DNA from 4 places in the Streptomyces sp. NPDC054834 genome. Region 2 is predicted to be linked to each of the others. Evidence: riboswitches for the same ligand, from Rfam matches in the RefSeq annotation. Region 2 holds a riboswitch; each other region holds the start of a gene.
The links. Region 2 has a riboswitch for cyclic di-AMP ahead of ACWGJM_RS25290 (NlpC/P60 family protein). Riboswitches for the same ligand answer to the same signal wherever they lie in the genome.
Positions count from the first base shown of each region.

Region 1: linked by a shared signal. The riboswitch ahead of ACWGJM_RS38600 (M23 family metallopeptidase) and the one ahead of ACWGJM_RS25290 (NlpC/P60 family protein) in region 2 are both predicted to bind cyclic di-AMP.
Region 3: linked by a shared signal. The riboswitch ahead of ACWGJM_RS00095 (transglycosylase family protein) and the one ahead of ACWGJM_RS25290 (NlpC/P60 family protein) in region 2 are both predicted to bind cyclic di-AMP.
Region 4: linked by a shared signal. The riboswitch ahead of ACWGJM_RS08070 (NlpC/P60 family protein) and the one ahead of ACWGJM_RS25290 (NlpC/P60 family protein) in region 2 are both predicted to bind cyclic di-AMP.

Region 1 is NZ_JBSGZV010000044.1:31,881-35,198, forward strand. It holds gene ACWGJM_RS38590 (HPr family phosphocarrier protein) at 1-187, shown strand, start outside; gene ACWGJM_RS38595 (GntR family transcriptional regulator) at 336-1,031, opposite strand; gene ACWGJM_RS38600 (M23 family metallopeptidase) at 1,246-2,016, opposite strand; cyclic di-AMP (ydaO/yuaA leader) riboswitch at 2,030-2,191, opposite strand; gene ACWGJM_RS38605 (M16 family metallopeptidase) at 2,428-3,318, opposite strand, start outside.
Region 2 is NZ_JBSGZV010000019.1:139,103-142,420, forward strand. It holds gene ACWGJM_RS25290 (NlpC/P60 family protein) at 1-1,306, opposite strand, end outside; cyclic di-AMP (ydaO/yuaA leader) riboswitch at 1,315-1,485, opposite strand; gene ACWGJM_RS25295 (DUF1996 domain-containing protein) at 2,250-3,318, shown strand, end outside.
Region 3 is NZ_JBSGZV010000001.1:16,921-20,238, forward strand. It holds gene eno (phosphopyruvate hydratase) at 1-837, opposite strand, end outside; gene ACWGJM_RS00095 (transglycosylase family protein) at 1,168-1,860, opposite strand; cyclic di-AMP (ydaO/yuaA leader) riboswitch at 1,865-2,049, opposite strand; gene ACWGJM_RS00100 (transglycosylase family protein) at 2,232-3,245, opposite strand.
Region 4 is NZ_JBSGZV010000004.1:172,469-175,786, forward strand. It holds gene ACWGJM_RS08070 (NlpC/P60 family protein) at 1-1,162, opposite strand, end outside; cyclic di-AMP (ydaO/yuaA leader) riboswitch at 1,171-1,347, opposite strand; gene pcrA (DNA helicase PcrA) at 1,576-3,318, shown strand, end outside.

The sequences.
Region 1 (3,318 bases), on a different contig from region 2:
GGTGACGATCGCCAAGACCGGCGGCACTCCGGTCAACGCGGCCTCCATGCTGGCCGTCCTCGGCCTCGGCGCCCAGGGCGGCGAGGAGATCGTCCTCGCCTCCGACGCCGAGGGTGCGGACGCCGCCCTGGACCGGCTGGCCAAGCTGGTCTCCGAGGGACTCGAGGAACTGCCCGAGACCGTCTGAGCGCACACCGCACAGAACGGTGGAGCCGCGTCGCCCCTTTCGGGCGGCGCGGCTCCACCGTTTTACCGGGAATTCCGGGAGCGCCATGAATTCAGGCAGCGGAAAATAACCCCCGCCGAATTGCTCCTCTTTGTATACGGCGCCCGTGTTAATGCCGCAGGCTCGGAATGTTTACGGCTTGTTGCGAAGTCCTCACGCGTTCCGGGCGGTCGGTGCCGCCGGTGAAACGCAGCCGGTGCGCGGCCGTCGCGCGTTCGGTGTGCAGCGCCGTGATCGCCCTGGCGCGCTCGCCCTCGCCACGCGCCACCGCGTCCACGATGGCGCCGTGCTCGGTCCAGGACTCCACCGGGTCGGCGGGCGCCTCCACCGTGTACATCCAGGCGATCTTGTGCCGCAGCTGGGTCAGTACGGAGGTCAGGGCGTGGCTGCCGGAGGCCTGGGCGAGCGTCTCGTGGAACCAGCCGCCCAGGGAGCGCAGGTCGTCGCTGTTGCCCCGGCGGGCCCGCTCCTGGCCCAGCCGCACCAGGCCGCGCAGCACCTTGAGATGGGCCTCGGTGCGCCGCTGGGCGGCCCGGGCGGCACCGAGCGGCTCCATCAGCATGCGCATCTCCAGCAGGTCGGCGGCCTCCTGCTCGGTCGGCTCGGCGACGCACGCGCCCGCGTGCCGCCGGGTCACCACGAAGCCCTCGGCCTCCAGGGTGCGCAGGGCCTCCCGGACGGGGACGCGCGAGACGCCGTAGCGGCGGGCGAGGAGTTCCTCCGTGAGGCGGCTGCCGCGCTCGTGGACGCCGGCCACGATGTCGTCCCGGATCGCCGTGCATACCGAGTGCGCCGGAATACGCATGACCGACCTCCGCCTTAATCCCCGTGAAACGTCGCCGATGGACGCGCGTTCCGTGACTCTATTGCAATGAGCGGGAATTTCCGACGGCGGGTCGGAATCCATGGATATTTTTTGGACAGCGAGGGGTGACGGGGCGCACGGAAACCACAAAAGCCCCGGCTCGTGGACCGGGGCTTCGGGTGGGGGTGGGTCTCCTGGCGGGAGTGCGCCTTCGTCAGACGTTCACGCCGTGCTTGCGGAGGTAGGCGACAGGGTCGACGTCGGAGCCGTACTCGGGGGTGGTGCGGGCCTCGAAGTGGAGGTGCGGCCCGGTGGTGTTGCCGGTCGCGCCGGACAGGCCGATCTGCTGGCCCGGGACGATCTTCTGGCCCACCGAGACGCCGATGGAGGACAGATGGCCGTACTGGGTGTACATGCCGTCGGCCATCTTGATCACGATCTGGTTGCCGTACGCCCCGCCCCAGCCGGTGGACACCACTGTGCCGGAGCCGACCGCGTGGACCGCGGTGCCGCTCGCGGCGTGGAAGTCGATGCCGGTGTGCGAGCCGGAGGACCACAGGGAGCTGCTGGCCTGGTAGCCGGTGGAGACGTAGGACCCGGTGATCGGCGCCACGAACGCGTTGAGCCGCTTGCGCTCGGCCTCGCGGGCCGCCCGCGCCTTGGCCTCGCGCGCCTTTTCCGCCTGCTCGCGGGCCTGCTCGGCGGCCTTCTTCCGCGCCGCCTCCTCGGCCGCCTTCAGGTCGGCGGCCTCCTGCTGGGCGGCCGCCTGGGCGTCGATGTGCTCGGGGACCGATTCGCTGATGGCGATGACCGGGGTGAGGGCGGTCTGCTCGGGCGCCGGCGCGGGCTCGGCGGCGAGCGCCGGGGCGGCGAGGCTGCCGACGGCGCCGGTGGTGGCGAGGACCGCGACGCCCGCCGCGCGGGCGGTGGTGCGGTGCATCCGGCTGGGACGGCGGTGCTTCCCGGTGGCGCGGGTGAACGCCATGAAGTGGCTGGTCCTTTCCTTCCTTCTCGCCTACCGGGTTAGCTGACGGGTTCGGAGCAGGAAGGTCTCCTACGGGCCCCCTCGCGGTGTGCGCGGGCGTCCGATTCACCCCAAGGGACGATGGGTCCCCGGCTCCCCTGGCTCGCGCCGTACGGGGACTCGGCGATCGCTGTCCGGTGCCGCGGGTGCGGCGCACTGCCTGACGAACAGCCTGGACGACGCTAAGGGCCACGACTTTCAATCCTCAAACGCAACAGGGTTTTTGTAGTGCACGCCACAGGGCAGACAGGCAACCTCCGCCCCAATTCGGACATCTGGGCAGAGACATGGGAGACGGACCCGGGGAACACCGTGGGGCCCCGGTGATCCATCGTCACCGGGGCCCCACGCGCGCGTGCCGCTGTCGCTCGCCTACTCGGCCGGCACGACGGAGACCTCGCCGATGCCGAGGGCCTCGACCGGCTCCTTGATCTGTGCCGCGTCCCCGACCAAGATCGTCACCAGACGGTCCACCGGGAAGGCGTTGACGACCGCAGCGGTGGCCTCCACCGTGCCGCTCGCGGCGAGCTGCCGGTACAGCGTCGCCTGGAAGTCCTCGGGCAGGTGCTGCTCCACCTGGTCGGCCAGTGTGCTCGCCACGGCCGCCGCCGTCTCGTACTTCAGCGGCGCCACCCCGACGAGGTTCTGCACGGCCACGTCGCGCTCGGCGTCGGTGAGCCCCTCCGCGGCGAGCGTGCGCAGCACCGTCCACAGGTCCTGGAGGGCGGGACCGGTGTTCGGGGTGTCCACGGAGCCGCTGATGGCCAGCATCGAGGCGCCGTTGCCCTCGGGGCCGGACCTGAGGACCTGCCCGAACGCGCGGACGCCGTAGGTGTAGCCCTTCTCCTCGCGCAGGACGCGGTCCAGGCGGGAGGTGAGGGTGCCGCCGAGGCAGTAGGTGCCGAGCACCTGGGCGGGCCACACACGGTCGTGCCGGTCGGCGCCGACGCGGCCGATGAGCAGCTGGGTCTGGACGGCGCCGGGGCGGTCGACGATGACGACGCGTTGGGTGTCGTCGGCGGTCACCGGCGGCACCGGGCGCGGCTGGGCCGCGGAGCCGCTCCACGCGCCCAGGGTCTCGCCGAGCAGCTCGTCGAGGTCGATGCCGGTGAGGTCGCCGACCACGACGGCGGTGGCGGTGGCGGGCCGCACGTGCCGCTCGTAGAAGGCGCGGACGGCCGCCGAGTCGATCTTGGCGACGGTGTCCTCGGTGCCCTGGCGGGGCCGGGACATGCGCGAGGTGGCCGGGAAGAGCTGCCGGGA
Region 2 (3,318 bases):
TGGGGACGCTGAAGGCGCCGCTGTCGGTGAGGGGGTTGGGGACGGCGAAGGTGCCGGTGTTCGCGACCGGGTTGGGGACGGCGAAGGCGCCGCTGTCGGTGAGGGGGTTGGGGACGGCGAAGGTGCCGGTGTTCGCGACGGGGTTGGGGACGCTGAAGGCGCCGCTGTCGGTGAGGGGGTTGGGGACGGCGAAGGCGCCGCTGTCGGTGAGGGGGTTGGGGACGGCGAAGGTGCCGGTGTTCGCGACCGGGTTGGGGACGCTGAAGGCGCCGCTGTCCGTGAGGGGGTTGGGGACGCTGAATGTTCCGGTGGCGGTCATGGGGGTCGCGCCCTGGGCGGCGACGCCCATGGACGGGGCGGCACCGACGGCTGCGCCGGCACCGGGGGACCCAGCCGTGGCGGCTGCCATGCCGGCACCGGCCATCGCGCTCCTCCCGGCCGCCGCACCTCCGCGGGCTTTCGCTTCACCCATGGCGGACAAGCCCCCACTGAGCCCGGACCACTGCCGGCGCAGCCACTCCTGCTCCGCGGGCTGAAGGGTCTGCTCGGGGTCGCCACGCCAAGCCTGTGGGGCGGGAGGCGCGGGCTCGGCCGCCGCGAGGGGAGCGGGCGCGCCCGGTTGGGCGATCCGGCGGGAGAGGAGGTCCCGGGCCGTGGCGAGCTTCTTCTGGTTCTTTTCCTTCGAGGCCAGCGGCGAGGACCGCCGCGGCTCGGCCGCGGGCAGCGCCAGGGGGGTCTCCTGCCGCGGTTCCGGCACGGCGGGCAGCGCGGCGACGGGCCCGGCCGTCAGCTCCGCCCTGGGACGGGCCGTCAGCTCCGGCACGGCGCGTCCGCCCGCCTGCCCGGAGGTCCCGGCGGTCAGCTCCGGCAGGATGCGCTCGGCCGCTTCCAACAGCTCTTTCGGGACCGGGACGTTGGAGCGCCGTCCGGCTGGGCGCTGTGACGTCCGGTCCGCCGGGAGTATGGCGGGGGAGGTGGGACCCAGTTTGGAGCGGGCCCCGGTCATCCACTGCCGGGCGATGTTGTCCAGACCGGCGGGGCTGGTCGGGCGCTGTGACGTCCGGTCCGCCGGGAGTACGGCGGGGGAGGTGGGACCCAGTTTGGAACGGGCCCCGGTCATCCACTGCTGGGCGATGCTGTCCAGAGCGGGATCGTTCCCCCTGTCCGACCTGCGGAGGCGCACACCACGACCGGGCGTTCCCCCCGATGTCGCGCGGGTCGCGTTGAAGTTCCCCGTGGCGCTCTCGGTCTGGTCGTAAAGGCTGTCGATTCGCTGCCGAACCTCGTCGCGGCTTTCGCGCGCCATGGGGGACGTACTCCTTCCGTGCTCCGCCTACCGGGTTAGCTGGCGGGTTCGGGCGGTCGATGGTGGAAGGCATGCCCTACGGCCCTGCCCCGTCGGGCGGTCGGGCCGATTCACCCCAAGTCGGTTGGGTCCCCGGCTCCGTTGCCCTGCGGGGACACCGGATTCGGCGGAGGCCGCGCGGCCCGGCGAGGTTCGCCGGGGGGAGCCGTGCGGTCTGGACGCCAACTTAACCAACTTGTGTGGCTGGTGTGAAGGTTGAAGCGCGGAATGTCCGATACGTAATTGTGATATTCATCTTGGCGCTCGTGGCCGTCCGGTGAAGGTGCCCGGAGGGGCGTGCGAAACCCCGCCTCACAACCGCATGATGACGCCTCATAACCGCATGATGACGAGCGCGGTGTCGTCGGTCGCCCCTCCCTCGGGAGCAACTCCCGCAGGACGGCGTCGGCGAGGTCCTCCGGGTCCGCGTCCCGGTGCCGCCGACGGCGTCGGCGAAATCTGGAATCCGCCGAGAAAGCGCCCGCCGGGGAGCTGAGGGAACTGCGCGATTCTGATTCCCGCAGGAAAAGGCCGCTTCCGGCCCCAGGCCGGTGATGGCCTGCCCCCTCGGTGCGCGGCGGCGATAGGGGGGGCCGTGTCACTGAGGGATTTCAGGGGTGCCTCGTTGCATTCTTTCCCGGCCTGACGAGTCTGAAGGCCTCGACGCAGACAAGGTCAAGTGTCCCGGAAGCCGGCCGGCCGCAGCCGGCCCGGCGTGACCGGCGTCTCCTGTGAGTTCACGATGAATCGGTGAGGTGCTTGAACACACCCGCGTCCGGCTCCGTATGGGACGGGGGCTTGCCATGCCGGGCCGGCCACGAGGTGTGGGAGTGGTTCTGTGGGACGCAACAGGCGCAGACGCCCGACAGGTGCACGGCGCGCGACGTTCGCCGCGGTAGCCCTGATGCTGGGCGGGGGTGGACTCGTCGCGGCGAACGTCTACGCCTCGGCGACCGAGGGCGGCACGGACGCCCGGGTGCTTCAGGCGGGCGGCTGGGGCTCGGGGTCGGCCACCATCGACTGCCCGGACGTCGGCAGCCGCCTGACCTCCGTGCCGGACGACGCCAGGGCGGACGTCGACCGCGAACTCGCCCTCCTGGACCAGCAGGTGTCCGCCGCCTACCAGCAACTCCAGGCGTCCGCGCAGGCCGTCAGGCAGGACCCCGGGTCCGCCGACGGCACGATCATGAACCCGCTCGAGGAGAAGCGGAGCGCGGCCATCGAGCGCATCGCCACCGCCATCGACAGTGTCGGCGACCGCCCGCAGGGGCTCGAGGACATGGCCGCGTGCACCCTGCGCCCGCCCGCCGAGCAGGGCGGCGCCGCGGGCAGCGGCGACCAGGGCGGCCAGAACAGCGGCACCCAGAACCAGGGCGGCGACGGCCAGAACGGCAACGGCGGCTCCGGCCAGGGCGGCAACGGCCCCGTGGCCGCCGACTACACGGACATCACCACCGTCCAGCCCGACGTCCGGACCCCGGCCCCGCAGGCCGACGCATCGCGCGGCACGTTCACCTCCAGCTGCGGCGTCAACGCGAACGGCCTGTTCAACTCCGACAATGTGATCGTCGCTCCCGGCGTCACCAACGGCGCCCACCACTTCCACGACTACATCGGCAACCAGGCCAACAACGCCTTCGCCAGCGACGAGGACCTCGCGAACGCCGACACGAGCTGCGTGGACCAGGGCGACAAGTCCACGTACTACTGGCCGGTGCTGCGCCTCCAGAACGGCACCAGGGAACGCGACGCGGACGCCCCCGGCGGCGGAACCGAGGGCAACGCCGGTCAGATCGTCACGCCGAAGGACGTCACGCTGACCTTCGAGGGCAGCGCCCGCGGCAAGGTCACGGCCATGCCGCGCCTGCTGCGCATCATCACCGGGGACGCCAAGGCCTTCGTCAACGGCCCCGCGAACGCCAACGCCTCCTGGAGCTGCACCGGCTTCGAGGACCGGCAGCTGAAGGACAAGT
Region 3 (3,318 bases), on a different contig from region 2:
GTAGGCCGCCACGAGCTCCTCGTAGTACTCAGTCATCTCGGCGGCGGAGCGGGACTTGCCCTCGAACTCGTACTTGCCGTCCTTGTAGAACTCGGACGCGGCGACGTCGAGCGCGAGCGCGATCTGCTCGCCCGGGATGTAGCCGGCCTGCTTGACGGCCTCGAGGATGAGGTCGAGGGCGGCGCGGTTGGACTCGAGGTTCGGGGCGAAGCCGCCCTCGTCACCGAGGCCGGTGGACAGGCCCTTCGACTTCAGGACCTTCTTCAGGGTGTGGTAGACCTCGGCACCCCAGCGCAGCGCCTCGGAGAAGGACTCCGCGCCGATCGGGGCGATCATGAACTCCTGGATGTCCACGTTGGAGTCGGCGTGCGAGCCGCCGTTCAGGATGTTCATCATCGGCACCGGCAGCAGGTGCGCGTTCGGGCCGCCCAGGTAGCGGAAGAGGGGGAGGTCGCTGGCCTCGGAGGCGGCGTGGGCCACGGCGAGCGAGACGCCGAGGATGGCGTTGGCGCCGAGGGAGCCCTTGTTGTCGGTGGCGTCCAGGTCGAACATCGCCTGGTCGATCAGGCGCTGCTCGGTGGCGTCGTAGCCGACCAGCTCCGGGCCGATCTGCTCGATGACGGCGAGGACGGCCTTCTCGACGCCCTTGCCCAGGTAGCGGTTGGGGTCACCGTCGCGGAGCTCGATGGCCTCGAAGGCGCCGGTGGAGGCGCCGGACGGGACGGCGGCACGACCCGTGCTGCCGTCGTCGAGGCCGACCTCGACCTCGACCGTGGGATTGCCTCGGGAGTCCAGGATTTCCCGGGCTACGACGACGTCGATGGACGGCACGAGCATCTCCTTCTTGGATGTGACGCTGAAAGTGCGGGGCTGGTGTGCCTTGCGACTAGAGCCTAACCGTCCCCGGGCCGTCGGCAGCCGACCGACCGCCCCGTGGACACGGTGACGGTACACATTGTTTGCCGACGGAACAAAGGGCCGGGAGGCAAAGAGACCGAGAGGCGGAGGGGAAGCAGAAGGAAAAGAAAAGACCCCGCCCCGGCGCGTACGGGGGAACACGCGCCGGAGCGGGGAGCCCCGTGGGGGACGGGGGGCGTGACCCTCACGGGGCCTCCATCATGGAGGCCACGGATATGAGGGCGCTGTGGTCGTACTACCAGCCAGGTGTCACTTCAGGTGCAGCTGCTGGCCCGGGTAGATGACATTGGCGTCGTCGATGATGTCCTTGTTCAGCTGGAACAGCTTCTGCCAGCCGCCGGCGACGTGGTGCTTCTCGGCGATCGAGCTGAGGGTGTCCCCCTTGACGACCTTGTACTCGCCGTCGCCCTTCTTGACCTTCTTGCCGGTCGGGGTGGTGACGGTCTTCTTGGCGGCCGGGCGCTCCGAGGAGCGGGAGGCGGCCTTCTGGTCGGCCGACCGGGTGGTGGTGCCGGCAGAGCTCGAGGAGTTGGAGGAGTTCGAGGAGCCGCTGCTCGAACCGGTGTAGGCGGCGCCGGACAGGCCCTTGCCGCAGACCGGCCAGGCACCCTTGCCCTGCGCGGCGAGGACCTTCTCGGCGACGGCTATCTGCTGGGACTTGGAGGCCTGGTTGGCCTGGGGGGCGTACTGCGTGCCGCCGTACGCGGCCCAGGTGGAGGCGGAGAACTGGAGACCGCCGTAGTAGCCGTTACCGGTGTTGATGGACCAGTTGCCGCCGGACTCGCACTGGGCGACCGCGTCCCACTCGGAGGCGGTGGCGGCGGAGGCGTTGCCGGCCGCCATCAGCGGGGCGGCGACGGCGGCGCCGGTGACACCGGCGACAGCGATGGCGCGAACGGCCTTGGACGGACGACGGTGCTTGCCCTTGCCGGAAAACAGCATGGATCGATCCCCTCACCGACGCCTGCGAGGTGAGCTGTCGGGTTCGGGCCGGTTGAGTTGCCCGGCCGCACCTCGCGTGGTTCTCGTGCGAGGTGCGGCTTCACCCCTAGCCGTCCCCGGCGGTCTTTCGACCTCCGGGCCCGGCGCTTACCTTGGGTCCCCCGCTCCTGCCTACGGCGCTTGACGCGACGACTGTTCCCGGGCAGCCGCTGGCAGGATTCGGCGTTGCGACGACCGGGGCCCGCGTTGGCGAGCGGTCACGACCGTAGACACGCGATCCGCGGAATTTCAAAGACGATCAGGGCTTCTGAGACTCATCCCACACTTTCAGCAAAGCGGACAACAAGCCCAAAACGGGGCGTCAACTCCCGCTACTTTGCACCCGTTTCGGCACTGAGTTCCAGGGTCTGACCGGGGGCGATGTTGTTCGGGTCGGTGCCGATGGCGTCCTTGTTCGCGGCGTAGAGCGCCCGCCACCCGCCCTCGAGGTCAAGGGAGTCGGCTATGGAGGCGAGGGTGTCACCGTCGCGGACGGTGTAGTCGCGCGCGGCGTGCCGGCCGGAGGTGGTGGCGGTCTGACCCTTTGTCACGCTTTCGTCCGCACTGTCACCCCGGTGACGGCCGCTGCTGATCGCCCCGGTGTCCACAAGGCTCCAGGAACCCCCGGTCTGCCATGAATTGTCCGAGTCGTCGACCTCGGGGGATGCCGTGGACGAGCCGCCGCTACCCCGGGACTTCCCGGAGCCGGAAGATGTCGACTTGTCCGTCTTGGCGGAATCGTCCGCACCCTTGGAGCCCGCATCGGCATCCAAGCCCGGCGAGGGCGAGGCGTCCGACGAGGAGCCGGAATCGGACGACCCCGACGAACCGGACGACGATCCCGAAGAATCCGCGGACCCCTTGGATTCCTTGGAATCGGATGAATCGGATGAATTCGACGAGTGGGAGGAGTCGTCGGAACCGGATGATCCGGACCCCCCGACGCCCGTGTCGACGTCCACCGAAGCGGAGTTCGACGTGAGGCCGGAGAGCAGGGCGCAGGTGGCCCAGGGCTTGGTGCCCTGGTCGGCGAGGATCTTCTCGGCGACCGCGATCTGCTGCGAGCGGCTGGCCTGGTCCGGGCTGGAGGCGTAGTCGAGGCCGCCGTACTTGTCCCAGTCGTCCTGGGACATCTGGAGGCCGCCGTAGTAGCCGTTACCCGTGTCGGCGCTCCACGAGCCGCCGCTCTCACATTCGGCCACCTTGTCCCACGTGGTCCCGTCGGCCGCGTTGGCCGCGGATGCGCCGAGCAACGGGATCGCGATGGCGGAGCCGGTCACTCCGGCCGCGACAAGGAGGGCCGGAGCCTGACGGGGGCGTCGGTGGCGACCGTTCCCGGAGAGCATGCGGTGACCTTTCGCAAGACAGCAGTAACCGGCGCGGCGGCTGCGGTGAGGCGCCGCGCTGACGAGTGAACGT
Region 4 (3,318 bases), on a different contig from region 2:
GCACCACGCTGTGGATGATCGATTCGCCGCCGTAGTAGATCGACTCCTCCCGGACATAGGCGCCGGGCTTGGGAGCGTGGATCATCATGCCGTTGCCGATGTAGACGCCGACGTGGCTCACATCGTCGTAGAAGAAGACCAGATCACCGGGCCGGGCGTCGGCGAGGGAGACCGTGGTGCCGGCGTTGACCTGGTCGTAGGTGGTGCGCGGCAGGCTGACGCCGGCGGCCTTCCAGGCGGCCTGGGTGAGGCCGGAGCAGTCGTAGGAGCCAGGGCCGGTGGCGCCCCAGACGTACGGCTTGCCGATCTGGGCGCGGGCGAAGGCGATCGCCTTCTCGGCCTTGGTGGAGGACGAGGAGGACGGCGAGGTCGATGAGGTCGACGTGGACGAGTCCGACGAGGAGCCCGTCGAGGTCGACGCGTCCGACGAGCCGCTGTTCTGCTGCTGCGCCTCCGCCTGCGCCGCCGCCTGCTCCTTCGCGAGCTCAGCGGCCTTGCGCGCGGCCTCCTCCCGCTTCTGCTTCTCGATCGCCGCGAGCCGCGCCTTCTCCTGCGCCGTCAGCGTGGACAGCAGCTCGCGCGCGGTGGTGAGCTTCTTCTGGACGGTCGACTTGGCGGCCTGAAGATCGTGCTGGGAGTCGGTCAGCGTCTCGAGGCTCTCGGTGGCCTCCTGCCGCTTCTTCATGGTCGCGGACTGCTCGGTGACGTAGTCGTCGACCGCGTTCTTCTGCCGCTTGGTCAGCCGGCTCATCAGCTGGGCCTGGTCGAAGTAGTCCTGCGGGGTGTCCGCGAGCAGGAAGGTGGCGGTGTCGGGGGCGGCGGCCCCGGTCCGGTACTGGGCGGCCGCGAAGGAACCCAGCTTCTCGCGCGCCTTGTTGAGCTTCTCCGTGCGCTTGGCCACCTCGTCGAGGAGCGAGTCGACGCGCCGGCGCTGCTTGCCGGTCGTCTCCTTGGCCGCGTTGTACTTCTCGGTCGCCGACTCCGCCTGCCGGTACAGGTCGTCGACCTTCTTCTCGACCTCCTCCATGCTCGGCTTGTGGTCGGTGGAGGGGGTGGCGTCGGCCGTCTGGGAGAGCAGGGCGACGGAGGTGAGGGCGGCGGTGGCGAGGGCGGGCTTGCGTATGCCTGCCACACCCGAGGGGCGCTTGCGGTGCGACGCCAAGGGAGGCGACTCCTTCCAATGTTCCGCCTACCGGGTTAGCTGTCGGGTTCGGGCGGGTGGTTCGGAAGGGTTGCCCTACGGCCGTCGTCCCCGGTGGGGAGGGCGGGCCGATTCACCCCAAGGTCTCGGTGGGTCCCCGGCTCCGGCTGCCGTGAGGGGCGCACCGGACTCGGCGGAGGCCGCGCGGCCCGGCGAGGTTCGCCGGTGGGGGTCGTACGGCCTGGCGGAACGCTAGCCAACTCGTGTGACTCATGTGAAGGTTGGTGCACGATATGTCCGATACATTTTCGTGACCCGAGACGGGTGTGTCGTTGTCGTGACCATGTGCTTTCACAGGGTGAGGAGATCGTCCGTCGGCCAAGTTCCGAGGGTGGCGGCCGGTTGTCGGTGGGGCGCCCTAGACTCGGAGAGCGATGAGCAGCCTCTTTGACGACAGCTTCCTGGCGGACCTCCAGGCCCCTCGCGGGCACGACGAGGAGTCACCGCCGCCGCCCGAGGACGATCACGCTCCGGAGCCGGTTCCGGACGATCTGTTCGGCGGGAAGTTCGACGTGCCGCCGGACCGGGACGAGTATTACCGCGACGGCGCCCCGCGCCCGGCGATCGACGCCGCCGCGCTCCTGGAGGGGCTGAACGACAACCAGCGCGCGGCCGTCGTCCACGCCGGCTCCCCGCTGCTCATCGTGGCCGGCGCCGGCTCCGGCAAGACCCGTGTGCTCACCCACCGCATCGCCCACCTGCTCGGCGAGCGGGGCGTCCACCCGGGCCAGATCCTGGCGATCACCTTCACCAACAAGGCCGCCGGCGAGATGAAGGAGCGCGTCGAGCAGCTCGTCGGCCCGCGCGCGAACGCTATGTGGGTGATGACCTTCCACAGCGCGTGCGTGCGGATCCTGCGCCGGGAGAGCAAGAAGCTCGGCTTCACGTCGTCGTTCTCGATCTACGACGCCGCCGACTCCAAGCGCCTGATGGCCCTGGTCTGCCGCGACCTGGAACTCGATCCCAAGCGCTACCCGCCGAAGTCCTTCAGCGCCAAGATCTCCAACCTGAAGAACGAGCTGATCGACGAGGAGGACTTCGCCGCCCAGGCCGCCGACGGCTTCGAGAAGACCCTCGCCCAGGCCTACGCCCTGTACCAGTCGCGGCTGCGCGAGGCCAACGCCCTCGACTTCGACGACCTGATCATGACGACGGTCAACCTGCTCCGCGCCTTCCCGGACGTCGCCGAGCACTACCGCCGCCGCTTCCGCCACGTCCTGGTCGACGAGTACCAGGACACCAACCACGCCCAGTACGCCCTCGTACGGGAGCTCGTCGGCACCTCGGAGCACCCGGCGGACGTGCCGCCCGGCCCGGACGACCTGACGCCCGCCGAGCTGTGCGTGGTGGGCGACGCCGACCAGTCGATCTACGCCTTCCGCGGCGCGACCATCCGCAACATCCTCCAGTTCGAGGAGGACTACCCGGACGCGACGACGATCCTGCTGGAGCAGAACTACCGCTCCACCCAGACGATCCTCTCCGCGGCCAACGCGGTCATCGAGCGCAACGAGTCCCGCCGCCCCAAGAACCTGTGGACCAACGCGGGCGCGGGCGCCCGCATCACGGGCTATGTCGCCGACACCGAGCACGACGAGGCGCAGTTCGTCGCCGACGAGATAGACCGCCTCACGGACGCGGGCGAGGCGAAGGCCTCAGACGTCGCCGTCTTCTACCGCACCAACGCCCAGTCCCGTGTCTTCGAAGAGGTCTTCATCCGCGTCGGCCTGCCCTACAAGGTCGTCGGCGGTGTCCGCTTCTACGAGCGCAAGGAGGTCCGGGACGTCCTGGCCTACCTGCGCGTCCTCGCCAACCCCGAGGACTCCGTCCCGCTGCGCCGCATCCTCAACGTGCCCAAGCGCGGCATCGGCGAGCGCGCCGAAGCGATGATCGACGCCCTGGCCCAGCGGGAGAAGATCAGCTTCCCGCAGGCGCTGAAGCGGGTCGACGAGGCGTACGGCATGGCGGCGCGGTCGACGAACGCGGTCAAGCGGTTCAACGTGCTGATGGAGGAGCTCCGTACGATCGTCGAGTCCGGCGCGGGTCCGGCCACCGTCCTGGAAGCCATACTCGAACGCACCGGATACCTGGCCGAGTTGCAGGCCTCCACCGACCCG